Regions from separate parts of the Pseudomonas halotolerans genome, predicted to be linked through region 1. Evidence: predicted binding sites of a transcription regulator. Region 1 holds the regulator's gene; each other region holds the start of a gene.

Region 1 (10,576 bases):
CGCGGGTTTTCACCTTCGGCGATCGACAGGATCCCTTCCAGCAACATTTCGCGATAACGCGACTGGCGCAACGCGATGGACTTGAGCTTGGCGGCGATCGGCAGCAACACCAGGTTGGCACTGGCCACACCATAAATGGTCGCGACGAAGGCCACCGCGATGCCGCTGCCCAGTTGCGACGGATCGGCCAGGTTACCCATCACGTGGATCAGGCCCATCACCGCACCGATGATGCCGATAGTCGGTGCATAGCCACCCATGCTTTCAAAGACTTTGGCCGCTTCGATGTCACGGCTTTCCTGCGTGTAGAAATCCACTTCCAGGATGCTGCGGATGGCTTCCGGCTCGGCGCCGTCCACCAGCAGTTGCAAGCCTTTGCGCGAGTAGCTGTCGGGTTCGGCGTCGGCCACCCCTTCCAGGCCCAGCAAGCCTTCCTTGCGAGCGGTCAGGCTCCAGTTCACCACGCGGTCGATGCCTCCGGCCAGGTCGACTCGCGGCGGGAACAAGATCCAGATGAGCACCTGCATGGCGCGTTTGAAGGCGCTCATGGGCGACTGCAACAGTGCAGCGCCGATGGTGCCGCCGATCACGATCAAAGCGGCCGGACCGTTGGCCAGCGCCCCCAGGTGACCGCCTTCCAGGTAATTGCCACCAATGATGGCGACGAACGCCATGATGATGCCGATCAGGCTGAGCACATCCATTACAGGCACGCCTCGACCAGATGTCTACCTATGTCATCCAGCCCGTACACCGCGTCGGCCAGATCCGCTTTGACAATCGCCATCGGCATGCCATAGATCACGCAACTGGCTTCATCCTGGGCCCAAATGGCGCTGCCGCCCTGCTTGAGCAGGCGCGCGCCTTCGCGACCGTCGGCGCCCATGCCGGTGAGCACCACCGCCAGAACTTTGTCGCCGTAGGATTTAGCTGCGGAACCGAAAGTGATGTCCACGCACGGTTTGTAATTGAGTCGCTCATCGCCGGGCAGGATTTTCACCGCGCCGCGACCGTCGATCATCATCTGCTTGCCGCCCGGCGCCAGCAGCGCCAGGCCCGGACGCAGAATGTCACCGTCCTCGGCCTCTTTGACGCTGATACGACACAGCTTGTCGAGACGCTCGGCGAACGCCTTGGTAAAGGCTGCGGGCATATGCTGGATCAGCACGATCGGCGCCGGGAAGTTGGCCGGCAACTGGGTCAGGACCCGTTGCAAGGCCACCGGGCCGCCGGTGGACGTACCAATGGCAACCAGTTTGTAGGCTTTGCGCTTGGGGGCCGGCGACGATGAGGCACTGGCTGGCGCGGAACGGTTTGGCACTGGGGCCGGGGCACTGCGCGCAGGGGCCGGGTTGAAGCTGCCCGAAGAAGCCGGGGCTGGCGCCGGTGCAGGCGTTGGCGCAGGTGTGCTATAGGCACCGACACGCCGGTTGCTGCGGGAAATACTGTGGACCTTCTCGCACAGCAACTGCCGAACCTTGTCGGGGTTGCGCGAAATGTCTTCGAAGTTTTTCGGCAGGAAATCCACCGCCCCGGCGTCCAGCGCATCGAGGGTCACTCGGGCGCCTTCGTGAGTCAGGGAGGAGAACATCAATACGGGGGTCGGGCAGCGCTGCATGATATGCCGCACCGCCGTGATGCCATCCATCATCGGCATCTCGTAGTCCATGGTGATCACGTCCGGCTTGAGCGCCAGCGCCTGATCGATTGCCTCTTTGCCGTTGGTCGCCGTACCGACGACCTGAATACTCGGGTCCGCCGAGAGAATTTCCGAGACGCGGCGGCGGAAAAACCCCGAATCGTCCACCACCAGGACTTTAACTACCATAAACACTCCGTTAGACGAGACGCGGCTGCAGGCCGCGCCCCTCCAGAATCAAATACGCCGTGCGGCGTAACGCTTGAGCATGCTTGGCACATCGAGGATCAGTGCGATGCGACCGTCGCCAGTGATGGTGGCGCCGGACATGCCCGGGGTGCCCTGGAGCATCTTGCCCAACGGCTTGATGACCACTTCTTCCTGGCCCACCAACTGGTCGACGACGAAGCCGATCCGCTGGGTGCCCACCGAAAGGATCACCACGTGGCCTTCGCCCTGCTCGACATGAGCCGCGGAGCTGACCAGCCAGCGCTTGAGGTAGAACAGCGGCAGGGCCTTGTCCCGCACGATCACCACTTCCTGGCCGTCCACCACGTTGGTGCGCGACAGGTCGAGGTGGAAGATCTCGTTGACATTGACCAGTGGGAAGGCGAACGCCTGGTTGCCCAGCATCACCATCAGCGTCGGCATGATCGCCAGGGTCAGCGGGACCTTGATGACGATTTTCGAGCCCTGGCCCTTGGTCGAGTAGATGTTGATCGAACCGTTGAGCTGGGAAATCTTGGTCTTCACCACGTCCATGCCCACGCCACGGCCCGACACGTCGGAAATCTCCGTCTTGGTCGAGAACCCCGGGGCGAAGATCAGGTTGTAGCACTCGGTATCGCTCAGGCGGTCGGCGGCATCCTTGTCCATCACACCGCGCTTCACCGCGATGGAGCGCAGTACGTTCGGGTCCATGCCTTTGCCGTCGTCGGAGATCGACAGCAGGATGTGGTCGCCTTCCTGCTCGGCGGCCAACACCACCTTGCCGCTGCGGGGCTTGCCTGACTCTTCGCGCTCTTGCGGCGACTCGATACCGTGGTCGACCGCGTTGCGCACCAAGTGGACCAACGGGTCGGCCAGGGCCTCGACCAGGTTCTTGTCCAGGTCGGTCTCTTCGCCCACCAGTTCCAGGTTGATTTCTTTCTTGAGCTGGCGTGCCAAGTCACGAACCAGGCGCGGGAAGCGCCCGAAGACTTTCTTGATCGGCTGCATACGGGTCTTCATGACCGCAGTCTGCAAATCAGCCGTGACCACGTCCAGGTTCGACACGGCCTTGGCCATGGCTTCGTCCTGGCTGTTGAGGCCCAGGCGCACCAGGCGGTTACGCACCAGCACCAGTTCGCCGACCATGTTCATGATCTCGTCCAGGCGAGCGGTGTCGACCCGAACAGTCGTCTCGGCTTCGCTGGCCGGTTTATCCGCCGGCGCAGCCGCCGGTGCACGGGCTGGCGCCGGGGCGGCCGCAGCGGCAGGCTTGGGCGTCTCAGCCTTCGGTTCCGGTGCCTTGGCGGCGGGTTTGGCCGCGGCCTTCTCCGCTGGCGCAGCCGCTGTGGCAGTGGCGGCAGGCGCAGTGGCTGCTGAGGCGGTGCCGACCTCGCTGAACTTGCCCTTGCCGTGCAGTTCGTCGAGCAGTGATTCGAACTCGTGATCGCTGATCAGGTCGCTGCCCGCTGCGGCGGCGGCAGGCTTGGCTGGGGTCGGCGCCGAAGCGATGGCCGAATCCAGTGCGTCCACGGCAAAGTTGCCCTTGCCGTGCAACTGATCGAGCAAAGCCTCGAACTCATCGTCGGTGATATCGGAGTTGTCGCCCGCTGCTTTCGGGGCGGCAGGGGCAGCCGGGGCAGCCGGGGCGCTCGGCGGGACGACTGCATCCACGGCGAACTGGCCCTTGCCGTGAAGCTGATCGAGCAGCGACTCGAACTCGGCGTCGGTGATTTCATCGCTGGTGGCGGCATCGGCGGCCGGCGCAGCCGGGGCAGCAGGCGCAGCCGGAGCCTGGGCTTGGGCCTTGACGGCGTTCAGCGAGTCCAGCAGTTGTTCGAATTCGTTATCGGTGATATCGCCGGACTCCTCGGCGACCGGCTCGGCAACGACCGGTTCGGCGGCGGGGGCGACCTCGTCAGCCGATTGCGGCTCAGCCAGGCGTGACAGCGCGGCGAGCAGCTCAGGCGTAGCAGCAGTGATCGGTGAGCGCTCGCGCACTTCGCTGAACATGCTGTTGACCGCGTCCAGCGCTTCGAGCACCACGTCCATCAATTCCGAGTCAACGCGACGCTCACCCTTGCGCAGGATGTCGAACACGTTCTCGGCAATGTGACAGCACTCCACCAGCTCATTGAGCTGGAGGAAGCCGGCGCCTCCTTTTACAGTGTGGAAACCGCGAAAAATTGCATTGAGCAGATCCGCATCATCCGGTCGGCTTTCCAGCTCGACCAGTTGTTCGGAAAGTTGCTCTAGAATCTCGCCGGCCTCAACCAGGAAATCCTGAAGGATCTCTTCATCGGCGCCGAAGCTCATTAATGGCTGCTCCTAAAACAGGGCTAAAACTCAGAATCCAAGGCTGGACAGCAAATCGTCCACATCGTCCTGACCGGACACAACGTCTTCTCTTTTATCGGCATGAATCTGCGGACCTTCACCCTGAGAGAGATGTTTTTGTGGATCTTTTTCAGCAAGTATCGCTTCACGGTCGTGTTCGATGCCTGCAAAGCGGTCGACCTGGCTGGCCATCAACACCAGTTTGAGCAGGTTGCTTTCCACTTCGGTGACCAGTTGGGTCACGCGCTTGATCACCTGGCCGGTCAGGTCTTGATAGTCCTGAGCCAGCAGAATGTCATTTAGGTTGCTCGCCACGGCGCGGTTCTCGGTGCTGCTGCGCGTCAGGAAACCGTCAACCCGACGGGCCAGCTCCCGAAACTCCTCAGCGCCGACTTCACGCCGCATGAACCGACCCCAGTCGGTGCTCAAGGCCTGGGCTTCATCGCTCAGGCCGTTGACCAGCGGCGTTGCGTTCTCCACCAGGTCCATGGTGCGGTTGGCCGCGGCCTCAGTCAGCTTGACCACATACCCCAGACGCTCGGTGGCGTCGGTGATCTGCGAGACTTCCTCGGCCTGCGGCATGTTCGGGTCGATCTGAAAATTGACAATCGCGCTGTGCAGTTCACGCGTGAGCTTGCCCACTTCCTGATACAGACCGCGATCACGGGTCTGGTTGAGCTCATGGATCATTTGAACCGCATCGCCAAAGCGGCCTTTTTCAAGGCTGTCGACCAGTTCGCGGGCATGTTTTTTCAGGGTCGATTCGAAATCACCCATTGAAGATTCGTTATCCATAGCTCCCCCGTGGCGCCGTTAACCGATGCGTTCGAAGATTTTTTCGATCTTCTCTTTCAACGCCTGGGCCGTGAAGGGTTTGACCACATAGCCGTTCACACCGGCCTGAGCCGCTTCGATGATCTGCTCGCGCTTGGCTTCGGCAGTGACCATCAGCACCGGAAGGTGCTTGAGTTTTTCGTCGGCGCGCACATGGCGCAGCAAGTCGATACCGGTCATGCCGGGCATGTTCCAGTCAGTCACCAGAAAGTCGATGCTTCCGCTGTTGAGAACCGGAATGGCAGTGGTGCCATCGTCGGCCTCGACCGTGTTGGTGAACCCAAGGTCACGCAACAGGTTTTTTATGATCCGCCGCATCGTTGAGAAGTCATCAACGATGAGGATTTTCATGTTCTTGTCCAATTCGACCTCCAAGCAGTCTTAAACGCGCCCAGCACCTGAACGCGCCATTTCAATCAATCCGGCACAACACTCGACAACGGTCTGGAGGACAACGGAGAAAGACTGGCTCAGCGCAGGCCAGGCCAGACTCGTTCGCAGTGTCCCCACACTGCTGTCAGCGCGCTCGCCACTCCCCCAAACGCCCCCGCAAACGGGCCGCGCACTGGCTGTGTAACTGGCTGACCCGCGATTCGCTGACCCCCAGGACCTCACCGATTTCCTTGAGGTTCAGCTCTTCGTCGTAGTACAGCGCCAAGACCAGTCGCTCACGCTCCGGCAAATTGGCAATCGCATCCGCCAGCGCGCTCTGGAAACGTTCATCTTCCAGGTCACGCGATGGCTCCATGTGAGCACTCGCGCCGTCCTCGTGCAGCCCTTCGTGTTCGCCGTCCTGCAACAGGTCGTCGAAACTGAACAGGCGACTGCCCAAGGTATCGTTCAAAATCCCGTAATAATCATCGAGACTCAATTGGAGTTCGGCCGCAACCTCATGATCTTTAGCGTCACGCCCGGTTTTAGCTTCAATGGCGCGAATGGCGTCACTGACCATGCGGGTATTGCGGTGCACCGAACGCGGTGCCCAGTCGCCCTTGCGGACTTCGTCGAGCATTGCCCCGCGGATGCGAATACCGGCATAGGTCTCAAAGCTGGCGCCCTTGCTCGCGTCGTATTTGTTCGACACTTCGAGCAGCCCGATCATGCCCGCCTGGATCAGATCCTCGACCTGGACACTGGCCGGCAACCGCGCCAGCAAGTGATAGGCGATACGTTTGACCAGCGGGGCATAACGCTCAATCAATTCGTATTGGGCGTCCCGTGCCGATTTTTTGTAGAGATGGTTGTAACCGCTGGCTGTCATAACACGGGCCCTGCTGTTTGTTGCACGAGACGCTCGACGAAAAACTCCAGATGCCCGCGAGGGTTGGCCGGCAATGGCCAGGTATCAACCTTCTGGGCAATAGCCTTGAACGCCAGTGCGCATTTGGAACGGGGAAAAGCTTCATAAACCGCACGTTGCTTCTGGACGGCCTTGCGTACGCTTTCGTCGTAGGGCACTGCGCCGACGTATTGTAGGGCGACGTCCAGGAAGCGATCCGTGACCTTTGTCAACTTGGCGAACAGGTTGCGGCCTTCCTGCGGGCTCTGGGCCATGTTGGCCAGGACGCGGAAGCGGTTCATGCCGTAGTCACGGTTCAGTAATTTGATCAGGGCATAGGCGTCGGTGATGGACGTCGGTTCGTCGCAGACCACCAGCAACACTTCCTGGGCAGCGCGTACGAAACTGACGACCGAATCACCGATACCGGCAGCCGTGTCGATCACCAGCACATCGAGGTTGTCACCGATGTCGCTGAAGGCCTGGATCAGACCGGCGTGTTGAGCCGGAGTCAGATGGACCATGCTCTGGGTGCCCGAGGCAGCCGGCACGATGCGAATCCCGCCGGGCCCCTGCAGCAGCACGTCGCGCAGTTCGCAGCGGCCCTCTATCACATCCGCCAGCGTGCGCTTGGGGGTAAGCCCCAGCAGCACATCGACGTTCGCCAGGCCCAGGTCGGCGTCCAGCAGCATGACCCGTCGGCCAAGCTCTGCCAGAGCCAGGGACAAGTTCACTGACACGTTAGTCTTGCCGACGCCACCTTTGCCGCCGGTCACCGCGATCACCTGTACGGGATGCATGCTGCCCATGTTCGTTCTTTACCTTGTCTTACTTAGACGGAGGCCACATTACTGGCTGCGCGCTCGCATGAAGGAACAATGCATGGCAGACCATCGATGTAGGTACAAAAAATATTCATGATTACCTCAGCCGACCTGCTTGGTCGGGCTGTGGTAGATGTCAGCGAACATATCAGCCATGGCTTCTTCGCTGGGTTCTTCCTGCATTTGCACACTCACGGCACGACTGACCAGTTGATGACGGCGCGGCAGATGCAAATCATCCGGGATCCGCGGCCCGTCGGTCAGGTAGGCCACCGGTAAATCATGACCGATCGCCAGGCTCAACACCTCGCCCAGGCTTGCCGTTTCGTCCAGCTTAGTCAGGATGCAGCCGGCCAGCCCGCAGCGTTTGTAGCTGTGGTATGCGGCGGTTAGAACCTGTTTCTGGCTGGTGGTTGCCAACACGAGATAATTTTTTGACCGGATACCACGCCCGGCCAGGCTTTCAAGCTGCATGCGCAGGGCCGGATCGCTGGCTTGCAGGCCGGCGGTATCGATCAGCACGACGCGCTTGCGCAGCAACGGTTCCAGCGCCTGGGCCAGGGACTGGCCCGGATCCACATGGGTGACGGATACATTGAGGATACGGCCCAGGGTCTTGAGTTGTTCCTGGGCACCGATACGGAAACTGTCCATGCTCACCAGGGCGATGCTCTGGGCGCCGTACTTGAGTACATAACGCGCCGCGAGCTTGGCCAGGGTGGTGGTCTTGCCCATGCCGGCCGGACCGACCATGGCAATGACTCCCCCCTCTTCCAGCGGCTCGACTTCTGGCGTGGCGATCATCCGCGCCAGGTGCGCCAGCAGCATGCGCCAGGCCTGGCGAGGTTCTTCGATATCGTTGATCAGCGCCAGCAGGTCGCGGGACAACGGGCCGGACAGGCCGATGCGTTGCAGGCGACGCCACAGGTTAGCCTGGGCCGGACGGTTGCCTTGCAACTGGTTCCAGGCCAGAGAGCCGAGCTGAACTTCCATCAGTTCACGCAGGCTGTTGAGTTCGAAGCGCATCGAGTCCAGCGCACGCGGGTCGACACCACCGCCTGATGCGGCCTGAACCGGTGCTGGACGACGCGGCTCAGCCTTGGCCTGCTCGACCAGCGGCTCGGCAGCGGTCAACGGCAGTCCGGCGGTCAGTGGCTGGCCAGCGAACAATTGACGATTGGTGCCCGCACTGGCTTCGCCGTCGCTGCTGCGCAAGCTCAATTCGGCCTGGGCACTGGCGATGCGCGACTGGGTCTTGCGCAGCTCATCCTCGAGCTCCATGTTCGGAACTCGCGGGGCCAGCGCCGACAGTTTGTAATCCAGGGCCGCCGTCAGCTCGACACCGCCGGCGATCCGACGGTTGCCGATGATGGCTGCTTCAGCGCCCAGCTCGTCACGAACCAGCTTCATGGCCTGACGCATATCGGCGGCGAAAAAACGCTTCACTTGCATAAACCACTACCTCAGCCGTTGGGCCCTACTGTCGCAACGATGGTCACTTGCTTGTTGTCCGGTATTTCCTGGTACGCCAGCACATGCAGCCCCGGGACCGCGAGGCGCCCGAACCGCGAGAGCATCGCGCGAATCGGACCGGCCACCAGCAGGATCACCGGTTGGCCTTGCATCTCCTGCCGCTGGGCTGCATCGATCAGCGAACGCTGCAGCTTCTCGGCCATGCTTGGCTCCAGCAGAACGCCCTCTTCCGAGCCTTGTCCTGCCTTCTGCAGACTATTGAGCAATATCTGTTCCAACCTTGGCTCCAGCGTGATCACAGGCAGCTCGGACTCAGTGCCTACAATGCTTTGGACGATTGCGCGGGATACGCCAACCCGCACCGCAGCGACCAGAGCGGCGGTATCTTGACTCTTGGAGGCGTTGTTGGCGATCGCCTCGGCAATGCTGCGAATGTCGCGAACCGGCACCTGCTCGGCCAACAGCGCCTGCAACACCTTGAGCAATTGCGACAACGAAACCACGCCGGGCACCAGCTCTTCGGCCAACTTCGGCGAGCCTTTGGCCAGCACTTGCAGCAATTGCTGGACTTCTTCGTGGCCGATCAGCTCGCTGGAGTGCTTGTACAGAATCTGGTTCAAGTGGGTCGCGACCACGGTACTGGCGTCCACCACGGTATAGCCGAGGGACTGGGCCTGGGCCCGCTGGCTGATTTCGATCCACACCGCTTCCAGACCAAAAGCCGGATCCTTGGCGGTAATGCCGTTGAGCGAACCGTAGACCTGCCCTGGGTTGATCGCCAGTTCACGGTCCGGGTAGATCTCGGCTTCGGCCAGGATCACGCCCATCAGCGTCAAGCGATAGGCACTGGGTGCCAGATCGAGGTTGTCACGAATATGGACGGTGGGCATCAGAAACCCCAGGTCCTGGGACAGCTTCTTGCGCACGCCCTTGATCCGCGCGAGCAATTGACCACCCTGATTGCGGTCCACCAAGGGAATCAGGCGGTAACCGACTTCCAGGCCGATCATGTCGATGGGGGTGACGTCGTCCCAACCCAGCTCCTTGGTTTCCATGGCGCGAGCCGGCGATGGCAGCAGTTCCTGCTGGCGCTTGACCTCTTGCAGGGCCTGGACCTTTTGCACGTTCTGCTTCTTCCAGAACAGGTAGGCGCCACCCGCCGCCAATGCGGCCATGCTCAGAAAGGAGAAATGGGGCATCCCAGGGACCAGGCCCATCACGGCCATCAGCCCGGCGGCAACGGCCAACGCTTTGGGCGAAGCAAACATCTGCCGGCCGATCTGCTTGCCCATGTCTTCGGAGCCGGACGCACGGGTCACCATGATTGCGGCAGCTGTGGATAACAACAGTGATGGCAACTGCGCCACCAAACCGTCACCAATGGTCAACAGCGCGTAAACCTTGCCGGCATCGCCGAATGTCATGCCATGCTGGAAGATACCGACAGCCATGCCGCCGATCAGGTTGATAAAGAGGATCAGCAGACCCGCGATGGCGTCACCGCGCACGAATTTGCTGGCACCGTCCATGGAACCGTAGAACTCAGCTTCCTGAGCCACTTCCAGGCGACGGGCCTTGGCTTGGCCCTGGTCGATCAGGCCGGCGTTGAGGTCGGCGTCGATTGCCATTTGCTTGCCAGGCATTGCATCGAGGGTGAAGCGCGCGCTCACCTCGGAAATCCGCCCGGCACCCTTGGTCACCACCACGAAGTTGATGATCATCAAAATGGCGAAGACGACGATACCCACCACGTAGTTGCCGCCGATCACCACCTCACCGAAGGCCTGGATCACCTTACCGGCAGCGGCGTGGCCTTCATGCCCGTGGATCATCACCACCCGGGTGGACGCCACGTTGAGCGCCAGACGCATCAGCGTCGCCACCAGCAGAATGGTCGGGAACACTGCAAAATCCAGTGGCCGCAATGCGTACACACACACCAGCAGTACAACGATGGACAACGCGATATTGAACGTGAAGAAC
Region 2 (10,576 bases), on a different contig from region 1:
GACGAATGAATAGCTCGCCGCGCCGAGTCCACCGCCGGCCAGGGCTTCGGGGCTCAGGCGCGCCATCATCAGGGTATCGGTCAGGACCATCAGCATGTGCGCCAACTGCGAGGCAATCAACGGCCCCGCCAGCCGCAGGATAGCCCAGAGTTCGATTCGCACCGGATGCTGCATGATCATCACACTCCATGTTCAAACAAGGCTGTAAAACGGTGATTCTCGGCGCTCTCAGCGGTTTGCACAAAAGGATAAAAGCGATCACTGGCATGATTAAAACTCATGCTGAAAACTTTCTGATAGGGTGCGTAACTATCGCCATAGGAGCTTTCCCGATGTCTCGTCGTCTCCCTCCTCTTTATGCGTTGCGGGCATTCGAAGCGGCGGCGCGATACAGCTCGTTCACCCGGGCGGCCGAAGAGCTGTCGATTACTCAAAGTGCCGTCAGCCGGCATATTCGTACACTCGAAGAGCACTTCGCCTGTCGGCTGTTCCAGCGCAGTGGCCGCAACTTGCAGTTGACCGAGGCGGCGCGGTTGCTGCTGCCGGGCGTGCGTGAGGGTTTCATGGCGCTGGAACGGGCCTGTCATACCTTGCATGGCGAAGATGGCATCCTGCGCATGAAGGCGCCGTCCACACTGACCATGCGTTGGCTGTTGGCGCGCCTGAGCCGCTTTCGGCATCTCCAGCCCGGTAACGAAGTGCAACTGACCAGCGCCTGGATGGACGTCGACTCGGTGGACTTCAACACCGAACCTTTCGACTGCGCGGTATTACTGGGTAACGGACATTTTCCTACTGACTGGGAGGCAAGCCTGCTGTTTCCCGAGGAACTGATACCGGTAGGCGCGCCGAACCTGTTGAACGATCAGCCTTGGGATGTGGCGCGGTTGGCCAGCGCAGAATTGCTCCATCCCACACCGGACCGTCGGGACTGGCGCAACTGGCTTTTGCGCATGGGCTTGTCCGATCAAGTCTCGCTCAAGGGCGGGCAGGTGTTCGATACGCTGGAACTGGGCATGATCGCGGCGGCGCGTGGTTACGGCGTGTCCATGGGTGATCTATTGATGGTGGCCGAGGACGTGGCCCAAGGGCGCTTGAGCCTGCCCTGGCCTACTGCCGTGGCCAGCGGCGAGCACTATTACCTCGTCTGGCCAAAAACCCGGCCAGGAGGTGAACGTTTGCGCCGTCTGAGCGATTTTCTCCAGAACGAAGTGAAGGCCATGCAATTACCTGACGTAAAGCGTCTTGGCTGAATCGTTGAAGCGCCCGTACTGGCCACCGGGCATTATTCCTTCCAAACCGCTCAAGTATTCGGTTTCGCCGCCGAATGTGTGGAAGTAGTACTTTCGTATTGGAAAGGGACTGCCTACATATCACCCGAATAAAATTGCCGAGTGTGCGACGTGATCAGGATGATCCGGTCACTTGGCCAGGAGCCGTCATGTCTCAACCTCGTGCCCGAATCGCCTCACAGCTGGGCCTTGCCCTCGCCGTGATACTGGCGATCGTGATCTCCGGCAGCACCGTCTTTGCCTTGCGCTCGCTGGACTCCGCCAACCTCGCGACCCGTGAAGAGCACCTGGCCAGCGAAGCGCGCCTCATGGCCGACCAGCTCAATACCTTCCATGGCACCCTGCGTGAAAGCACGCAGCGACTGAGCGGGCTGTTCGATAAACGTTTCAGCGTGGGCCTGAGCGTGCACCCGGATGAGCCGGTCGCGGTGGCAGGTGTGCAAGCTCCAACCCTGAGATTGGGCAGTGAAGTGTTGAACAACAACTTCAAGGAAGTTGATGAGTTCAAGCAGACAACCGCCGGGGTGGCGACGGTGTTCGTGCGCAGCGGCGACGATTTCATCCGCGTGAGCACTTCGTTGACCAAGCAGGACGGTACGCGGGCGATCGGCACTGTGCTCGACCGTGCTGGCCCGGCTTATGCCCCGGTAATGAGTGGGCAGAGCTATATTGGTCGGGCCTTGCTCTTCGGGCGCTTCTACATGTCGCAGTACACACCCGTACGCGATAGCAGCGGCAAGATCATTGCCGTGCTGTATGTGGGATTCGATTACACCGACGCGCAGAACGCCCAGTTCGAGAACCTCAAGCGCTTCCGTATCGGCCAGACCGGTTCGCTGGCCGTGCTGGATGAGCAAAACAAATGGCTGGTTCCGCCAGCGGGTGTGCAAGCGCTGGAGCAGGCGACCGCGACCATCAAGGAACTGGTCAAGAAGCCGGGCAAAGGTGCGTTCTGGAGCGATACCGCCGAAGACTTCTACAGCGTCGCCGTGCCGTTCGAGGACGGCCCATGGGCGGTGGTGGCGAGCATGCCGAAAGCCGAGATTCGCGCCGTGACCTGGAGTGTCGGTACGCAACTGGCTATCGGCAGTTTGCTGGCCATGTTGCTGGCCGTTGGCTCGGCCGTGTGGCTGCTGCGCAGCAAACTGGCTCCACTGGGCGATCTGGTGCGTCAGGCCGAGGCGCTGGGCGCCGGCGACCTGAGCGTGCGTCTGAACGTGTCGAGCCACGACGAAATCGGTCAGTTGGCCCGTGCTTTCAACCAGATGAGCCAGGCCCTGTCGACCATGGTCGAGCATATCCGCAAGGCCTCTCAAGAGGTCAATAGCCGAGCCCAGGCCCTGTCCGGATTATCCAGCGGGGCGTATGAGGGGATGGAGCAGCAGTCCGGCGAAATCACCAGCATGGCCGGTGCAGTGGAAGAATTCAGCGCTACCTCGTTGAACATCGCCGATAACATGGGCAACACCGAGCGCCTGGCCCAGGATAACGCCCAGCAAACTCGCATTGGCCGCACGTCGATGGATGAAGCGTCCTCGTCGCTGGAGCAAATTGCTGGCGCGCTGAACAGCACGGCCACGGTCATCAACACCTTGGGCCAGCGGTCCCAGGAAATCGGTGGCATTGTCGGGGTGATCACCTCGATCGCTGAACAAACCAACCTGCTGGCGCTCAACGCGGCCATCGAGGCCGCCCGTGCGGGCGAGCAGGGGCGGGGTTTTGCCGTGGTGGCTGACGAAGTCCGTAGCCTGGCCTCCCGTACCCGTCAGGCTACTGACGAAATTTCCGGCATGATCAACAGCATCCAGCAGGAAACCGGTAACGCCATCAGCACCATGGAAAAAGGCAACTTGCTGATGCAAGAAGGCTTGTCGCGCAATGCCAACGTGGCCTCGGCCCTGGCGCGCATCGACGAGCAAAGCCGTTCGGCCGGCCAGCAATTCGCGGCGATCACCACCGCCACTCAAGAGCAAAGCAGCACCGCCACCCTGCTCAGCAGCAACCTGCAAAGCATCGCCATGGCCAACAGCGAACAGCGCGAAGTGGTCTCGAACCTGGCGATCACCGCCAAGGAACTGGAAAAGCTGGCGCAGGACCTGCGCAAAGAGGTTGACCGGTTCCGCTGATACTCCTTCTGCCGATCCCGTCGCGAGCAAACTCACCCCAGAACCCTCTGGGAGCGAGTTTTCTCGCGAAGGCGGCGGCCTAGCCAACATCATCGCAACTGACCCACCGCTATCGCGAGCAAGCTCGCTCCCACAGGGGCTTGGCGGCGAACGGACATTTTGCGGCCATCCCCGATCAATGTGGGAGCGGGCTTGCTCGCGAAGAGGGCCTTAGGGCCAGCATCCCTGTAACTGACCCACCGATATCTAAAAGCAAACCTGTTTGCGCTAAGGCCGGTTGCTCCAGCACTGCGTCTTTTCAAGGTATTCGCTGTTTTTAAGCTTGCTGAAACGTTTCTTCAAGTCTATAAAAACCGCACAACTCCAAGAAAAGGCTGCCCCTTATGAATGCGCTCAAACTTGTCATCGCCCTCAGCGCCCTGGGCGCTACGTCCCACGCCATGGCCTGGGATTACGTCCTGCTCGACACCGATAAAGCTGCTCAGCCCTGGACAATCACCAGCCAGCAGCTCGGCGTGAAAACCGACAAGCCCTTCTCCGTGACGATGCGCACCCTGCATGGCGGTCGGCAAGAAGGCGTCAGCATCGTCGATATCGACAACGGCACGATGAAGCTCTCGGTCGTCCCGACGCGGGGCATGAACGTGCTGCAGGCCTCGGTCGGTGAAGTGCGTATGGGTTGGGATTCGCCGGTCAAGGAAGTGGTCAATCCGTCTTTCATCGAACTCAACGGCCGCGGTGGGCTGGGCTGGCTCGAAGGTTTCAACGAACTGGTGACCCGCTGTGGCTACGAATGGGTCGGCCATCCCGGCATGGACAACGGCGAGCTGCTGACTCTGCATGGCCGCGCCGCCAACATCCCGGCCAACAGAGTGACGCTGCACATCGATGAAAAGCCGCCTTATGCAATTACTCTGCGGGGCGAGCTGAAGGAGCAAGCCTTCAAGAAGGTCGATTTCTCGGTACAAACCGAACTGCTGACCGAGCCCGGCAGCGTGACCTTCGCGCTCAAGGACACACTGATCAACAATGGCGACTACCCGAAGGAATACCAGGCCCTCTACCACAGCAATTTCAGCACACCGTTCCTGGAACAGGGGGCTCGTTTCGCTGCACCGGTCAAGCAGGTCTCGCCGTTCAACGACAAGGCCAAGGGCGATCTGGCGGATTGGCAAACCTACCGAGGGCCAACCAAGGACTACGACGAAACCGTCTATAACGTTGTGCCTTATGCCGATGCCAAGGGCGACACGCTCACCGTGCTGCACAACAAGGCCGGTAGCCTCGGTGTATCGGTGGGCTTCAACACTGGTACGCTCCCGGTGTTCTCCCTGTGGAAAAACACTGACACCCAAGGTCAGGGTTACGTGACCGGGCTGGAGCCGGGCACCAGTTTCTCCTATAACCGCCGTTACCAGCGTCCCCTGGGCCTGGTGCCCACGATCGGACCAAAGGAGCACAGGCAATTCCAGATCCACTACAGCCTGTTGGCGGATAAAGGTGCCGTGGATAAAGCCCTCAAACGTATCGATGAAATCCAGGGCGCCCAGCAAACCGAGGTACGAAATACGCCGCTGGTGGACCTGAGCAAGCCATGATGCCCATCAGGGCGTGGCGGGCCGGTATTGCAATGCTTCGGCCAAGTGCTCCCGGCTGATTCGATCCACCCGCTCAAGGTCCGCCAGCGTACGGGCGACCTTGAGCAGGCGGTGGGCGGCTCGCAGCGACAGGGTCAGTCGTTCGCAGGCGGTTTCCAGCCAAGTCTCATCGGTTGTGGATAACGTGCAATGCCGACGCAAACCCGGCAGATCCAGGAACGCGTTGGCGCATCCCTGGCGCTGTTGCTGGCGTTCGCGGGCCTCGGCCACTTGCTCGGCAACGGTAGCCGTATCGTCACCGGGTTCGCTTTTCGGGCTCAATGCCGTGGCTTCCCGGGCGACGGTCAGGTGCAGGTCGATGCGGTCCAGTAAGGGCCCGGAGAGTTTGTTGCGGTAGCGCTGCACCATGTCTGGCGTGCAGGAGCATCGGCCGCTGGCCTCGCCAAGGTATCCACAGGGGCAGGGATTCATCGCCGCCACCAGTTGGAAGCGCGCCGGAAAGCGCACCCGGTCACGGGCGCGCGAAACCACAATGTGGCCCGATTCCAGTGGCTCCCTCAAGACCTCAAGAACCTTGCGGTCGAACTCCGGCAGTTCATCGAGAAACAGCACGCCATGGTGGGCGAGGGTGATTTCCCCGGGTTGCGGTTTTGAGCCGCCACCCACCAGCGCCGGGCCGGACGCCGAGTGATGTGGTTGGCGAAACGGGCGCTGTGGCCAATGGCTCAACGGCACGCAACTGGCCACCGACTGGATCGCGGCGACCTCCAGGGCCTCACATTCAGCCAGTGGCGGCAACAATCCCGGTAAACGGCTCGCCAGCAGTGTCTTGCCGGTGCCTGGTGGCCCGCTTAACAACAGGTTATGCGCCCCCGCAGCGGCAATCAGCAATGCGCGCTTGGCCCCGACCTGGCCTTGTACCTCATTCAGGTCGGGATAGGGCTTGCTCGCCGAGAGCAATCCATTGGAAGCATAAGGCTGCACAGGGGTGTGGCCGTTGAAGTGCGCCACCGCTTCGAGCAAATGATCCACGGCGATCACCTTCAGCCCCGACGCCAGGCAGGCTTCCTCGGCATTCGCCCGCGGCACCAGCAGTGTACGCCCGGCCTTGCGCGCGGCCAGCGCCGCGGGCAACACACCGCGCACCGGGCGCACCGCGCCGGACAACGCCAGCTCGCCGAGGCATTCCACATCGTCCAGCATCAGGGTCGGCACTTGTACGCTGGCCGCCAGGATCCCCAGGGCAATCGCCAGGTCGAACCGCCCGCCGTCCTTCGGCAGATCCGCTGGCGCCAGGTTCAGCGTGATGCGACGCGCCGGGAAATTCAGGCCCGAATTGATGATCGCGCTGCGCACCCTGTCCTTGCTTTCCTTCACTGCCGCTTCAGGCAAACCGACCATCGTCAGCGACGGCAAGCCATTGGCCAGATGGACTTCAACGGTAACGGCAGGAGCCTCCACCCCCACTTGGGCGCGGCTATGGACAATGGCGAGCGACATGCAATCGTTCCTTGAGTGAATAAGGGGCCGCGTCCTGCGGCTCTTGAAGGTTAGTCGTGGGGGAGATCCTGGGCGCGGAATTTGAATGAGGGAATTTTGGCAGGATGTTGCGGGGTGTGGCTGAGGCCAGCCTGCATCCACTGTTGGCGAAAAGCCTTACTCGGCGTTAGCGCCAAGCTTGGCTTCCAACTCCGCCACCTTCGCCTCCAGACTCTCCAACCGCGCCCGGGTCCGGGCCAGTACGACCATCTGGCTGTCGAATTCTTCCCGGCTCACCAGGTCCAGCTTGCTGAAGCCGCTTTGCAGCAGTGCCTTGAACTGGCTTTCTATTTCGCTTTTGGGCAGTGGCGTGTCGCCGCTCAAAAGGCGGGAGGCATGGCCGCTCAGGGCGTCGAGGAGGTCTTTGGGCGCAAGCATGGCAGGTGTCCTGAAAACGATGAGGGCAGTGTATCACGCAGCGTCTATATTCAATTGGCGAGCAAGGAGTGCACGCTTTTCGCGCACTGGACCGGGCATCGTCGCACTGTTGTTGTGCGTAATGTTCCGGTTCGGGGTGCGGCGCAAGCCGGCACAGTGGATAAGAGGCTGAAATCAGAAGGTTTGGGCACAGATGGCAAGGTTTCTGCTTAGTGGCTGATGACCCATGCACTGATGCAGTCGCTGTGACGAATGCAGTGCAGCCGACGAGGCGGGGAGCTTCGTCAGAGTGGTTAGCTGGCACCGGTCGGGCAACTTGGGCCGACGATGCGTTACAAAGCCAGGCACTGCGCTTAGACTTGAGTCGGGTTTGTTTTCCTGGGGCAAGTCCACCAATTCGGGAGAAAGTTTCATGAAGCTAGTCACTGCCATCATCAAGCCGTTCAAGTTGGACGACGTGCGCGAGTCGCTGTCCGAAATCGGCGTGCAGGGCATTACCGTTACTGAGGTCAAAGGCTTCGGTCGGCAGAAAGGTCATACCGAGCTGTATCGCGGCGCGGAATACGTGGTTGATTTCCTGCCCAAGGTGAAGATCGATGTCGCCATTGACGACAAGGATCTGGACCGGGTTATCGAAGCGATCACCAAAGCCGCCAACACCGGCAAGATCGGTGACGGCAAGATCTTTGTGGTCAATCTGGAACAGGCTATTCGCATCCGTACCGGCGAAACCGATACCGACGCTATCTAAGCCGCCAAACCCAACGCCCCAGGAGAAAACAATATGACTCTGCGTAAATTCGCAGGGCTAGGAGCCCTGTTGTCCTTCGTAACGCCTGGCCTGGCCATGGCAGAAGAAGCGGCAGCCCCAGTCCTGAACTCCGGCGACACAGCCTGGATGCTCACTGCCACCATTCTTGTACTGTTCATGACCATTCCCGGCCTGGCGCTGTTCTACGGCGGTATGGTTCGGTCGAAAAACATTCTGTCGGTGATGATGCAATGCTTTGCCATCACCGGCCTGATCAGCATCCTGTGGGTCATTTATGGCTACAGCATCGCGTTCGACACCACGGGAATGGAGCAGGGCGTCGTCAACTTCAATTCGTTCGTCGGCGGTCTGAACAAGGCATTCCTGGCGGGCCTCACCCCCGCTAGCCTGACGGGCCTGTTCCCTGAAGCGGTGTTCATCACCTTCCAGATGACGTTCGCCATCATCACTCCGGCCCTGATCGTTGGTGCCTTTGCCGAGCGGATGAAGTTTTCCGCGATGCTGATCTTCATGGGCGTGTGGTTCACCCTGGTTTATGCACCGATTGCGCACATGGTCTGGTCCGGCAACGGCGGCCTGATGTGGGACTGGGGCGTGCTGGACTTCGCTGGCGGCACCGTGGTGCATATCAATGCCGGTATTGCTGGCCTGGTGGCGTGCCTGGTACTGGGCAAGCGCAAAGGCTTCCCGACTACGCCGATGGCGCCGCATAACCTGGGTTACACCTTGATGGGCGCGGCCATGCTGTGGGTAGGCTGGTTCGGCTTCAACGCCGGTTCCGCCATCGCGGCCAACGGCACCGCCGGTATGGCAATGCTGGTGACCCAGATTGCAACCGCTGCTGCGGCGTTGGGCTGGATGTTCGCCGAGTGGATCACCCACGGTAAGCCAAGCGCACTGGGCATTGCCTCGGGTGTGGTGGCGGGTCTGGTTGCGATTACGCCGGCTGCCGGCACCGTGGGCCCGATGGGCGCCCTGGTCATCGGCTTGGCGGCGGGCGTGGTGTGCTTCTTCTGCGCCACGACCCTCAAGCGCAAAATGGGCTATGACGACTCCCTGGACGCCTTCGGCGTGCACGGCATCGGCGGTATCCTGGGCGCGATCCTGACCGGTGTGTTCGCAGCGCCGGCCCTGGGTGGCTTCGGCACCGTGACCGATATCGGCGCGCAAGTGTGGATTCAGCTCAAGGGTGTAGGCTTCACGGTGATCTACACCGCGATCGTCACCTTCATCATCCTCAAGGTCCTGGACGCTGTCATGGGCCTGCGTGTCTCCGAGGAAGAAGAGGCGGTCGGCCTGGATCTGGCCCAGCACAACGAACGTGGCTACAATCTGTAAGCACACGCAATAAAAAAATGCCCGGTTCGCCGGGCATTTTTTTGTCTGGAATTTGTCATTGCTCACAGGAAGGGCCGGTTTTTCCGACGTCTTTTGTTATGGACGCGACATGGGTTTTTCTACGGCCATAGGCTTACACCAAAGCAGGCGTATTAGGCCCTTTGTTTTTTCCCAGAGCGCGCTAGAATGCGCGCCGAACGTGCGGAGATCTGTATGTGGCAACAGACGCTGATAACCCTGCGGGCAAGGCCTCGGGGCTTTCATCTGGTAACGGACGAGTTGCTCGCCGGCCTGCCTGAACTCCGGGCATGTCGTGTCGGTCTGTTGCATCTGTGGCTGCAGCATACCTCGGCCTCGTTGACCATCAACGAGAACGCCGATCCGGCGGTACGTCGAGACTTCGAACGATTTTTCAATCGGCTGATCCCACAAGGAACCGCCGATTATGAGCACAACGACGAAGGCCTGGACGACCTCCCGGCGCACTTCAAGGCCAGCGTGCTGGGGTGTCAGCTGAGTCTGCCGGTCACGGCGGGACGGTTGGCATTGGGTACCTGGCAAGGTGTTTATCTGGGCGAGCACCGTGATCATGGCGGTGCTCGTAAGGTCCTCGCCACTTTGTACGGTGATGGGGCGTAACCGCTGATTGCCGGCGGATGTTGAATTTTTTCTGGCAGCCTTCGACAGACGGCGAAGCTGGGCTATAACTAATCTGCTTTTCGCAAGTCATGAGGTAGAACATGAGCGACGATGATCTGGAAAACGACGACCTCGAAGTCGGTGACGAAGACGAGGCCGAAGAAGGCCTGGAAGCGGCGGCTGAAGACGTCGCCGACGATGATGGGGCCGATGTACCGGCGCCAACCGCCAAAGGCAAGGCCAAAGCGGCGGTGTCGGTCGACGAGTTGCCGAGCGTAGAGGCCAAGAACAAGGAGCGTGATGCGCTCGCCAAGGCCATGGAGGAGTTCCTGGCCAGAGGCGGTAAAGTGCAGGAAGTGGAGGCCAACGTTGTTGCGGATCCGCCCAAGAAACCGGACAACAAGTACGGCAGCCGCCCGATCTGAGCATCTGCTTCTTGCTTGCTGAAAAAGCCCGCCGTCGCTGCGGGCTTTTTCATGGGCGTGATTCTATTTCCAAGCCAGACACGGTTCTTGTGGGAGCGAGCCTGCTCGCGATAGCGATCCATCTGTCACATTGATGCTGGATGTGCCATTGCTATCGCGAGCAGGCTCGCTCCCACAATTTGAGTTTTGGTGGCCACAAAACAGGCGGCTCAGGATTGGCTATGCCAGCCCGCCAGCAACCCCGGCAGCTCGGTCAGGCTGCGAATCTCTGCATCCGGTGCATGCTCGGCATCCCAGGCTTTACCCGCCGGATTGAACCAGATGGCCCGCAAGCCGGCCTGTTGGGCGCCGGCGATGTCGTCACCTGGATGATCGCCAATGTGCACGGCGGTTTGCGCCGTGGCGCCGCCGCGTTGCAAGGCTTCGTGGAACAGCCTGGCGTCAGGCTTGGCGATGCCGATGTCCTCGG
Region 3 (10,576 bases), on a different contig from region 1:
CTTTTCAGCGCGATGCCGACAACCTGCCGAACGCTCGCGGAGTCGTCGACAACCAATACACTTTTAGCCATGAACGGCTCTCCTAGAAGAAGGTTATTTCCTGTGAATTCTGTTGCGCGCCCGATTCGCCATGATGGTTGCGGCGTTGTTCTTCGGTGGCGTAAGTGGTTTCCATGCGCGCCAGCCATTGGCGGGCATCGATGGAAACGGCCTGGTCGGGCGACTGACTGGCCTGCTGCATATGCACATGCAGGTCCTCGATGTTGTCGCGCACGTGGCTGAGGATCTGGCTGACCCGATCCTGGAATTGCAGGTTGACCAGCACTTCGGTGAGCTCGTCGCGAATACCGAAGCTTTCCTGTTGCAACATGTCGGCCGATTCGGCCAACCGCCCGGTGACGCTCTTGAAGCGTTCCAGCACGCGCTGGATGCTGTCCTCGGAGACGGTGACCGACTGGCTGTCCTGATCCGCGCCGCTGGAGGCGGCCTGGACCAATTGAGTGATGGCGTTATTGATGATGTCGACCTTGGCCGACATCTGCTGGCCGGTCTCGCTGGATTTGCTCGACAGACTGCGCACGGCGTCGGCCACCACCGCAAAACCGCGCCCGGCTTCGCCCGCACGGGCGGCTTCGATGGCGGCGTTGAGGGCCAGCAGGTTGGTTTGCGCGGCAATGGCCGCGACATCGGCGGCCATGGTCCGCAGCTCGCCGGTGTAGGCGGTGAGGTTACGCACCTGGGCCAGGGTTTCATCGCGGCTGGCCTGGGTGGCTTTCAGGGAGTCGATGACCTGGACCAGCTCACCTTCGCTTTGGGCCAGTACCTGTACGGCGCCGCCACTGCTTTTGCCGGCCAGCTCACCGGCGGCCAGTTGCGAGGCTTGCACGGTGTCTTCCAGGCGTGAAGAAATACCGGTGAAGCGACTGGTCAGCGAGACAATCGCGGTTTCGGTCTGCTGCCGGGAGCTTTCCACCTGCTTGGCCCAGATCGGCATGGCACCGAGGATGACTTCGTTGAGTTGCGCGCCGGCCTTATGGCTCAGGTGGTCGGAGGCGTGCAGCGAGTGATGGGCAATGGCGGCGGCGACGGCTCTGTCGATCTGCTGGTGCTGGGCGCGGGCAGCCCACACGCCGACCCCGGCGCCAATGGCCAGGAGCACGGCGCACAACCCCAGGTTTTGTGTACTTGGACCGTTGAGAACCAGCAGGCCGACGCTCGCGATCAGGGCCACAAACAAGCTGGACCAAAGAATGCGCGGCGGAGTTTGGGATTGGGAATGACCGTGTGAATACGACGTCATGGTTCGGTCCTTGAACAGTGTTGCTAACAGGTTATTTGCGAATAACTGGTTATCTGCGACCCCACCCCGGACTTTAAGACCGGTCGTCCGATTCAGGCATGGCCGAGGGCGTTGACCTGTCCAGTGAGTGGCACTGTGCTACTTCAGGTTAGACGCAGTCCCTGAAATGTCGAGGCGCACTGACGAACAGATGAGTCGCGCACAACCCCCTCTATGTAGAGGGACTCTGTGGGAGCAAGGCTTGCCCGCGAAGCAGGCGACTCGGTTCCAGATCGAGCGCATGACCTTCATCGCGGGCAAGCCTTGCTCCCACAGATATTCTCGCCACAGGTTTGGATTGAGCTAAATTACTTCCCACCGGATTTTGAACCTGCCATCACGAGCCCTCATGCCCACCCAGCCTCTCTGGAAAATCTACCTGCTGTTCCTGGCCCCCATGGTCCTGTCCAATTTCCTGCAATCCATGTCCGGCACGCTCAATAGCATCTACATCGGCCAGATGCTCGGCACCCAGGCATTGGCGGCAGTGTCGGGCATGTTTCCCATCCTGTTTTTCTTTATCGCGCTGGTGATTGGCCTGGGCGCGGGAGCGGGGGTATTGATCGGGCAGGCCTACGGCGCCAGGGAAACCGGCACGGTGAAGGCGATTGCCGGCACCACGTTGCTGCTGGCGGCGATCATCGGGCTAGTGGCGGCGGTGCTCGGCAGTGTGTTCGCGCGCCAGGCGCTGCAGGGGCTAGGGACTCCGGCCGATGTGCTGGAGGACGCGGTGTCCTATGCCCGGGTGATGATGTGGATCCTGCCGATATTGCTCGTGTTCGTGGTGTTTACCCAGTTGTTGCGCGGGGTGAGCGATACGCTGTCGCCCATGCTGGCGCTGCTGGTGTCCACCGGTGTCGGGCTATTGCTGACACCGGCGCTGATTCGCGGTTGGCTGGGGCTGCCGCAAATGGGCATCCAGAGCGCGGCGCTGGCGGGGCTAGTGGGTACGGCAGCGGCCATGGTCATGCTGGCGTGGCGCCTGAACCGTCGCGAGCATGCGCTGGCGCCGGACCGGGCGTTATTCGCGGCGATGCGCCTGGACATGGACATCCTCGGCAAGGTGTTGCGCATCGGCCTGCCCACGGGGTTGCAGATGGTGGTGATCTCGCTGTCGGAGCTGGTGATCCTGGCGCTGGTCAATGGCCACGGATCCCAGGCCACGGCCGCCTACGGCGCGGTGACGCAGATCGTCAATTACGTGCAGTTCCCGGCGCTGTCGATTGCCATCACCGCCTCGATCCTCGGCGCCCAGGCCATCGGCGCCGGGCGTCTGGAGCGCCTGGGGCCGATCCTGCGTACGGGGCTGTTGATCAACGTCTGGCTCACCGGTGGACTGGTGGTCTCGGGGTATCTGTTGTCTCACTGGCTGCTGGGGCTGTTCATCACCGACCCGGCGGCGCGAATCCAGGCTGAGCACCTGCTGCACATCATGCTCTGGAGCCTGCTGGTCTTCGGCTTCCAGGCCGTGATCGGCGGCATCATGCGCGCCAGCGGCACGGTGCTGATGCCCGTGGCGATTTCGATCTTCTGCATCGTCGGCGTTCAGCTGCCAGTGGCCTACCTGCTGGACGCGCACTTCGGTCTGCAAGGGGTATGGATGGCGTTTCCGGTGGCTTACTTGAGCATGCTGGTGTTGCAGACGCTGTACTACAAGATGGTCTGGCAGCATCAGCGGATTGAGCGGTTGGTGTAGAGCGCAGCAGGTGATTTTGTGGGAGCGGGCTTGCTCGCGAAGGCGGTGGATCAGTCAATATTGATGTTGAATGAAACACCGCCTTCGCGAGCAAGCCCGCTCCCACAAGGGTTCTGTGCCTGGCGATGTTACAGTGACCCTCATCCCCCTTCATCACCGAGGATCCCGATGTCAGACCACCGTTCCTACCGCGCCTTCCTCTTCGACATGGACGGCACGCTGCTCAATTCCATCGTCGCTGCCGAGCGGATCTGGACGCGCTGGGCCCTTCGTCACGGCGTGGAGGTGGCGAGCTTTCTGCCGACCATCCACGGCGTGCGCGCCATCGACACCATTGCCCGCCAGCACCTGCCAGGGGTAGATGCCCTGGCCGAGGCCGAGCAGATTACCCGCGAGGAAATCGAAGACGTGGAAGGTGTGGTGCCCGTGCCCGGTGCTGCGGCATTTCTGAACAGCCTGCCGCCCCTGCAATGGGCCATCGTCACCTCGGCGCCCATGGCGCTAGCCTTGCGCCGTATGGAAGCGGCCGGCATTCCTCGTCCGGCGGTGATGGTCACCGCCGAGGATGTCAGCGACGGCAAACCCAACCCTACCTGTTATCGACTGGCTGCTGAGCGTCTGCAAGTCGCACCACAGGAATGCCTGGTGTTCGAGGATGCCGAAGCGGGCATCAAGGCCGGCGAAGCGGCTGGGGCGGATGTGCGGGTGGTGACGGCGACGCATACGCATCCGGTGGCCACCCCCCATCCGCTGATCAAGGATTACCGTGAGCTTGGCGTTGAGGTGGATGAGGCCGGACGGATGCGGCTGAACCCGACGCTGTGACCGCAGCAGAACCCCTGTGGGAGCGGGCTTGCTCGCGAAGGCGTCGGCGCATCCGGCATTGATGTAGCCTGACACACCGCCTTCGCGAGCAAGCCCGCTCCCACAGGGGGGGTGACAACCTTCAGAGTCGGTCAGGTCACCACGCGGTAGCACGGTTCATACGCGGCGCCGCCCGGCAGTTTCATGCGGTGCTGGGCGACGAAGGCCTGGAGCAGCCGGTCGAGGGGTTCCATGATGGCGGCGTCGCCGTGGATCTCGTAAGGGCCGTGTTCTTCGATCAGGCGGATGCCCTTGTCCTTGACGTTACCGGCCACGATCCCCGAGAACGCTCGGCGCAAGTTGGCGGCCAGTTCGTGGGCGGGCAGGTCACGCCTCAGGCCCAGGCTGGCCATGTTGGCGTGGGTCGGGTCGAACGGACGCTGGAAGCCTTCGTCGATTTTCAGCAACCAGTTGAAGTGGAAGGCGTCGTTGCGTTCGCGGCGGAACTGTTTGACCGCTTTGAGCCCTTGGGTCATCTGCCGCGCCACTTCGGCCGGATCGTCGATGATGATCTGGTAATGCTTCTGTGCAGCCTCGCCCAGGGTCGCACCGACAAAGGCATGCAGTTGATCAAGGTACGGCGCGGCGCTCTTGGGCCCGGTAAGAACGACCGGGAAGGGCAGGTCCTGGTTGGCCGGGTGCATGAGAATGCCCAGCAGGTAGAGGAACTCTTCCGCCGTACCGGCGCCGCCCGGGAAGATGATGATGCCGTGACCCACACGCACGAAAGCTTCCAGGCGCTTCTCGATGTCCGGCAGGATCACCAGCTCATTGACGATCGGGTTCGGCGCTTCGGCGGCGATGATGCCAGGCTCCGTCAGGCCCAGGTAACGGCCGCCGTGGATGCGCTGTTTGGCGTGGGCGATGGTGGCGCCTTTCATCGGGCCTTTCATCACGCCCGGGCCGCAGCCGGTGCAGATGTCCAGGCTGCGCAGGCCCAGTTCGTGGCCGACTTTCTTGGTGTATTTGTATTCTTCGGTGTTGATCGAGTGGCCGCCCCAGCACACAACGATTTTTGGCTCCACCCCAGGGCGCAATGTGCGGGCGTTGCGCAGCAGGTGGAAGACGTAGTCGCTGATGCCTTGGGAGGAACTGAGGTCGATGCGCTGGCTGTCCAGTTCGTTCTCGGTGTAGACGATGTCGCGCAGGGCGCTGAACAGCATCTCGCGGGTGCTGGCGATCATTTCGCCATCGACGAAGGCGTCGGCCGGGGCGTTCAGCAGTTCCAGGCGTACGCCCCGGTCTTGCTGGTGAATACGGATCTCGAAGTCCTTGTAGGCTTCCAGGATGGTCTTGGCGTTATCGACATGGGCGCCGGTGTTGAGAATGGCCAGGGCGCACTGGCGGAAGAGGGTATAGATACTGCCGGAACCGGCTTCACTCAGTTGCTGGACTTCGCGCTGGGACAAAGTCTCCAGGCTGCCCTTCGGGCTGACCGAGGCGTTGATTACATGTCTTTGATTCATTCAGCTTTCCTTGAAAACGATGCCGTACTCACAACGACGGCATCTTGAAAAAAACGTCCACACAGAAAGATCGCACGATCCTTGCGGTATCGCCATGGACTTTGATCCGGATCCTTCGGGTCGGTTGCAACACAAAATGAGCCCCAGCATAGCTAAATCCACCGGGCAGGCGATAATGCGGGACTTTTTTTACGCCGCACAAGGAAATTGCACCGCGATGTTCGAGCTCAAGCCGTGGGACGCCGAAGTCTACCGACGCCAGACCCGACGCAGTACCCTCATCGTCGCCGTGACGTTCCTGGCACTGGCGATGCTGTTGTCCAGCCTTTCGGTGATGCTGTTCGGCACGCCCGGGGGGGATAATTTCCGCTTCAATCTCGGCGGGGTGATTGCCGCGGTACTGGTGATGGTCGCCTTGATGCGCCTGTATTTCTGGTCGCAGCCGTGGATGGCCGCGGCGGTGTACGGCTGGCAGCTCAAGCGCAGCTTGATGAGCATCACCAATGTGATGCACCAGGTGAAGGCCGGGGTGCAGGCCCAGGATCCCGCGGCCATGAAACTGTTGCGTTTCTATCACCTGGGGCTGACCCAGATGCATCAGCTCGATGCCAATTCCAGCGCCCAGGGCTCAGTCACCCGGGAGGCCGACGAGCACCTTGCGGCAATGCAGGCGCTCAACCTTGAGGCTGAACAGCCATGCCTGGACCCTGCCTGGATCGAGGCGGTGAAAAGGGCTTACAGCCAGCGCTGATCGATATCGCAGAAGCCAACCTGCCCCGGTTGGCGTTCGCGCGGGGTCAGCAGGCTTGGGCAGCTTGGGCCATGCGTTGCAGAAACATCGCCAGTGCGGCTTCCTCTTCGCTGAGGCCTTTGCGGACCCGAGGGTTGGGCAGCTCCTTCAAAGAGCCCAGCAGGAAACCCTCCACCACGGCGGGATGGATGTAGCATTTACGACAGACGGACGGTGTATTGCCCAGTTGCCGGGCGACCTGCCTGACCATTTCGGCGAGGTGTTTTTTTGCCTCAGTCTCGGTTTCCCAGCACAGCAGTCGCAGCCCCGCCAACGCCGCCGCGCTGCCGGCCCAGGTGCGGTAGTCCTTGGCGGTGAAGTCCGCGCCGGTGAGGCGCTTGAGGTAGGCGTTGATGTCGGACGAGCTGATGGAGTGGCGTTCGCCGTTGTCGTCCAGGTACTGGAACAGGTTCTGCCCGGGTATTTCCTGGCAGCGCTTGATGATCCGCGCCAGACGCCGGTCTTTCACGGTGATCTGGTGTTCGACGCCGCTCTTGCCACGGAACTGGAAGGCAATGGCGCTGCCGTTGACCTCGACGTGCTTGCTGCGCAGGGTGGTCAGGCCGTAGGAGCGGTTGTCCCGCGCATACTGGGGGTTGCCGACCCGGATCAGGGTGACGTCCAGCAACGTGATCACCGTGGCCATGACCTTGTCGCGGCTGAATCCGGGCGTGGCCAGGATCTGTTCTAGGCGTTTGCGCAAGCGCGGCAGGGTACGGCCGAACTCCAGCATTCGGGAGTATTTGTCGGCATCGCGCACTTCGCGCCAACGTGGGTGGTAGCGGTATTGCTTGCGCCCGCGGGCGTCCCGGCCGGTGGCCTGGAGATGACCGCGCGGGTCGGTGCAGATCCATACGTCGGTATAGGCCGGCGGCACGGCCAGGGCGTTGAGGCGCTGGATTTCAGCCGCATCGGTGATCCGCTGGCCCTGGGGATCGAAATAGCAGAACTTGCCCCGCACCTTCCTGCGAGTAATGCCGGGGGCGGTGTCATCGACATAATGCAGATCGGCCGGCAGCGCATCCGGCGGCAGGGTGTCGGGCATGAAAAAGGTCCTTGGCCACGAATCCAGTGGTCTATGAAAACATTGACCGCAGGCCGTTGCGGTCGTGCCAAGTTTCTGAGGTCGAGGTCTGAGGTAGATCACCGAACCTGTGGGAGCGGGCTTGCTCGCGAAGGCGTCGGCACATCCAACATGGACGGTGCCTGGCCCACCGCCTTCGCGAGCCAGCCCGCTCCCACAAGGGATTTGTGTGGGGCGATGCCCTACGCCAACACCGCCACCGCCTTGATCTGTGCCCACAGCATCTGCCCAGGATGAAGCTTGAGCTGATCGCGGGAGTAACGGGTGATGCGCGCCAACAGCGGTGTACCGGCAGCCTCCAGCCGTATCAGCACATGGGCGGCGTTGTCGGCGGCCAGTTCGCTGACCACGGTAACAGGCAAACGGTTGAGGATGCTGGTCTGGGCATCGTTCGTCAGGCTGAGGCTGACATCACGGGCCTGGACCTTGAAGCGCAGCGGCTGGCCGATGGCCAGGGGCGTGTGGGCGACACGCACATTCAAGAGGCTGTCGGGCAGGGTCAGGGACAGCAATTGATAGGCGGCGTCATAACCGCTGACCTTGCCCTGGACCACCACGCCCGCGTCATCGCCCAACGCCAGCGGCAGGTCGAGTCGCGCCAGTGTTTCGCCGATCGGCCCGCTGGCCAGTACACGACCGGCGTCCAGCAGCACGATGTGGTCGGCCAGCCGCGCCACTTCGTCCTGCGAATGGCTGACGTACAGCACTGGGATGTCCAACTCGTCGTGCAGGCGTTGCAGGTAGGGCAGGATTTCGTTCTTGCGCCGAGTATCCAGGGCGGCCAGCGGCTCGTCCATCAGCAGCAGTCGTGGGCTGGTCAGCAGGGCCCGGGCGATGCCGACCCGCTGGCGTTCGCCGCCGGACAGGTTGTGTGGCTGTCGATCCAGCAAGTGACCGATGCCCAGCAGCTCGGTGGCCTGGTCCATGTCCACCCGTCGTTGCGCCGGCGCGATGCGCTTGAGGCCGAACGCCAGGTTGGCCTGCACGGACAGATGCGCGAACAGGCTCGCCTCCTGGAACACGTACCCCAGCGCCCGTTGATGGGGCGGCACGAACACGCTGCGCTCGCTGTCCTGCCAGACTTCGCCATTGACCTGGATGAAACCCCGGGGCGGCCTTTCCAGCCCGGCGATGCAGCGCAGGCAGGTGGTCTTGCCGGAACCGGACTGGCCGTACAGCGCGGTCACGCCACGGCCCGGCAGTTGCACATCCAGGTCCAGGGAGAAGTCTCCATGGTCGAGCTGAAAACGCGCTTGAATCATCGATCAGCTCCATCCGGCCCGGGTTCGGCGGCTGGAATACAGCGCCAGCAGCACCAGAAATGAGAACACCAGCATTGCCGCCGCCAGCCAGTGAGCCTGGGCGTATTCCAGGGCTTCGACATGGTCGTAAATCTGCACTGACACCACCCGGGTTTTTTCGGGGATATTGCCGCCGATCATCAGCACCACGCCGAATTCGCCGACGGTGTGGGCGAAGCCGAGGATTGCCGCAGTGATAAAACCGGGGCGGGCCAAGGGCAGGATGACACTCAAAAACGTATCCCAGGGACCCGCCCGCAAAGTGGCCGCCACTTCCAGGGGGCGACGGCCGATGGCGGAGAATGCGTTCTGCAATGGCTGCACCACAAACGGCATGGAATAGATCACCGAGCCGATCACCAGCCCGGTGAAACTGAAGGTGAGGGTGCCCAGCCCGACGGCCTGGGTGAATTGGCCGATCCAGCCGTTGGGGCCCAGGGCGAGCAACAGGTAAAAGCCGATCACCGTGGGCGGCAGCACCAACGGCAGGGCCACCACCGCGCCCACCGGCCCGCGCAGCCAGGACTGGGTTCGTGACAGCCACAGGGCGATAGGCGTGCCGATGAGCAGCAGGATCACCGTGGTCAGCGACGCCAGTTTCAGGGTCAGCCAGATGGCGGCGTAGTCGGCACTGGTCAGTGGCATTTAGCGTTGATAACCGTAGGCTTGGATGATGGCGGTGGCTTTCGGCCCTTTGAGGTAATCCATGAACGCCGAGGCGGCGGCGTTGTTTCGACCTTTGTTGAGAATCACCGCGTCCTGTTTGATCGGGGCATGCAGTTGGGCGGGGACGATCCATGCCGAACCGCTGGCCAGCTTGCCGTCCTTGTACACCTGGGACAAGGCCACGAAGCCGAGTTCTACGTTGCCGGTAGAAACGAACTGATAGGCCTGGGTGATGTTCTGGCCCTCGACGAGCTTGCCTTTGACCTGCCCGGTCAGCCCCAGCTTATCCAGCACCTGGGTCGCGGCCAGACCGTAGGGCGCGGTTTTCGGGTTGGCGATGGCCAGGTGCTGGAAGCCGTCGCCCTTGAGCACCTGGCCCTGGCTGTCGACATAACCGCCCTTGGCCGACCACAGCGCCAGCGTGCCGACAGCGTAGGTGAAGCGCGAACCCTTGACGGTGTCGCCTTCGCTTTCGAGCCTGGCCGGGGTGGTGTCGTCGGCGGCGAGGAAGACTTCGAACGGTGCGCCGTTCTTGATCTGCGTGTAGAACTGCCCGGTCGCGCCATAGGCCGCCACCAGCGTGTGGCCGGTGTCTTTCGCGAAACCGGCGGCGATGGCCTGGAGGGGGGCGGTGAAATTGGAGGCCACGGCCACCTGCACTTCATCGGCCTGGACGCTGCTCATGGAAAACAGCGTGGCCAGCAACAGCGGGGCGAAGCGAGTGAAGTGCATGAGGGCTCCGTAAGGTGGGGTTCGCTATATACGGAAATATATAGCGAATGGCTGGCAAACGGAACGCATGTTTTTGCAGGGGGCAGTGGCGGCGATGTTGAGTGTGCCGCCGCCATCGCGAGCAAGCTCGCTCCCACATGGATCTGTGGCGAACACAACATCTGGGCACACCACTGGACCTGTGGGAGCGGGCTTGCTCGCGAAGACGGCGGTACATTCAACATTTCTATTGGCTGACCCACCGCTTTCGCGAGCAAGCCCGCTCCCACAGGGGTTCTGGTGTGGCAGCAAGATGCGTGTTCGCCACAGATCCATGTGGGAGCGAGCTTGCTCGCGATAGCGACCGTCAGGACCGCCCACGGCCGTTCAGTTGGACCAGTGCCTCTTCGGCCAACCGCCGGGTCAGCTCGGCAGTCGACAATTCCCGGCCCAGGGGGAATGCCTGGCCGGCCCAGAGATTGCTGAAGTCTGCTTCGTTCTTGGCGCGCAGTGGCATCAACGCACCGCCCGCCAGGGGGAATGCCGGCGCCATCGGGCTCATTGGCCCGATCTCGCGCATCACCCGGTTGACGATGCCCCGGGCCGGGCGGCCGGTGAACAGGTTGGTGACAGCGGTTTGACTTTCCTTGGCCGTGCGC

What was found. Region 1 encodes FliA, which starts transcription of late flagellar genes. Its sites were predicted from a motif close to CTAAAGTTTNNNNNNNNNNNGCCGNTAA; they were not measured.
Region 2: the regulator FliA is predicted to act here: its motif matches at 1,303-1,330, upstream of AAIS01_RS11615 (methyl-accepting chemotaxis protein).
Region 3: the regulator FliA is predicted to act here: its motif matches at 1,350-1,377, upstream of AAIS01_RS03850 (methyl-accepting chemotaxis protein).

What each region holds. Positions count from the first base shown of each region.
Region 1 covers NZ_JBCNTJ010000010.1:97,252-107,827, forward strand. The annotation lists gene AAIS01_RS15400 (flagellar motor protein) at 1-704, opposite strand, end outside; gene AAIS01_RS15405 (protein-glutamate methylesterase/protein-glutamine glutaminase) at 704-1,828, opposite strand; gene AAIS01_RS15410 (chemotaxis protein CheA) at 1,877-4,162, opposite strand; gene AAIS01_RS15415 (protein phosphatase CheZ) at 4,193-4,978, opposite strand; gene AAIS01_RS15420 (chemotaxis response regulator CheY) at 4,997-5,368, opposite strand; gene fliA (RNA polymerase sigma factor FliA) at 5,535-6,278, opposite strand; gene fleN (flagellar synthesis regulator FleN) at 6,275-7,105, opposite strand; gene flhF (flagellar biosynthesis GTPase FlhF) at 7,223-8,572, opposite strand; gene flhA (flagellar biosynthesis protein FlhA) at 8,584-10,576, opposite strand, start outside.
Region 2 covers NZ_JBCNTJ010000007.1:46,830-57,405, forward strand. The annotation lists gene AAIS01_RS11605 (NorM family multidrug efflux MATE transporter) at 1-174, opposite strand, end outside; gene AAIS01_RS11610 (LysR substrate-binding domain-containing protein) at 333-1,253, shown strand; gene AAIS01_RS11615 (methyl-accepting chemotaxis protein) at 1,442-3,418, shown strand; gene AAIS01_RS11620 (aldose 1-epimerase family protein) at 3,802-5,016, shown strand; gene AAIS01_RS11625 (YifB family Mg chelatase-like AAA ATPase) at 5,023-6,516, opposite strand; gene AAIS01_RS11630 (accessory factor UbiK family protein) at 6,673-6,933, opposite strand; gene glnK (P-II family nitrogen regulator) at 7,346-7,684, shown strand; gene AAIS01_RS11640 (ammonium transporter) at 7,718-9,043, shown strand; gene AAIS01_RS11645 (secondary thiamine-phosphate synthase enzyme YjbQ) at 9,257-9,682, shown strand; gene sutA (transcriptional regulator SutA) at 9,784-10,107, shown strand; gene AAIS01_RS11655 (HAD family hydrolase) at 10,317-10,576, opposite strand, start outside.
Region 3 covers NZ_JBCNTJ010000002.1:305,889-316,464, forward strand. The annotation lists gene AAIS01_RS03845 (response regulator) at 1-71, opposite strand, end outside; gene AAIS01_RS03850 (methyl-accepting chemotaxis protein) at 83-1,300, opposite strand; gene AAIS01_RS03855 (MATE family efflux transporter) at 1,689-3,035, shown strand; gene AAIS01_RS03860 (HAD-IA family hydrolase) at 3,204-3,860, shown strand; gene ppnN (nucleotide 5'-monophosphate nucleosidase PpnN) at 3,992-5,365, opposite strand; gene AAIS01_RS03870 (DUF3087 family protein) at 5,583-6,116, shown strand; gene AAIS01_RS03875 (DNA topoisomerase IB) at 6,163-7,200, opposite strand; gene modC (molybdenum ABC transporter ATP-binding protein) at 7,422-8,501, opposite strand; gene modB (molybdate ABC transporter permease subunit) at 8,505-9,185, opposite strand; gene modA (molybdate ABC transporter substrate-binding protein) at 9,186-9,938, opposite strand; gene AAIS01_RS03895 (NAD(P)H-dependent flavin oxidoreductase) at 10,285-10,576, opposite strand, start outside.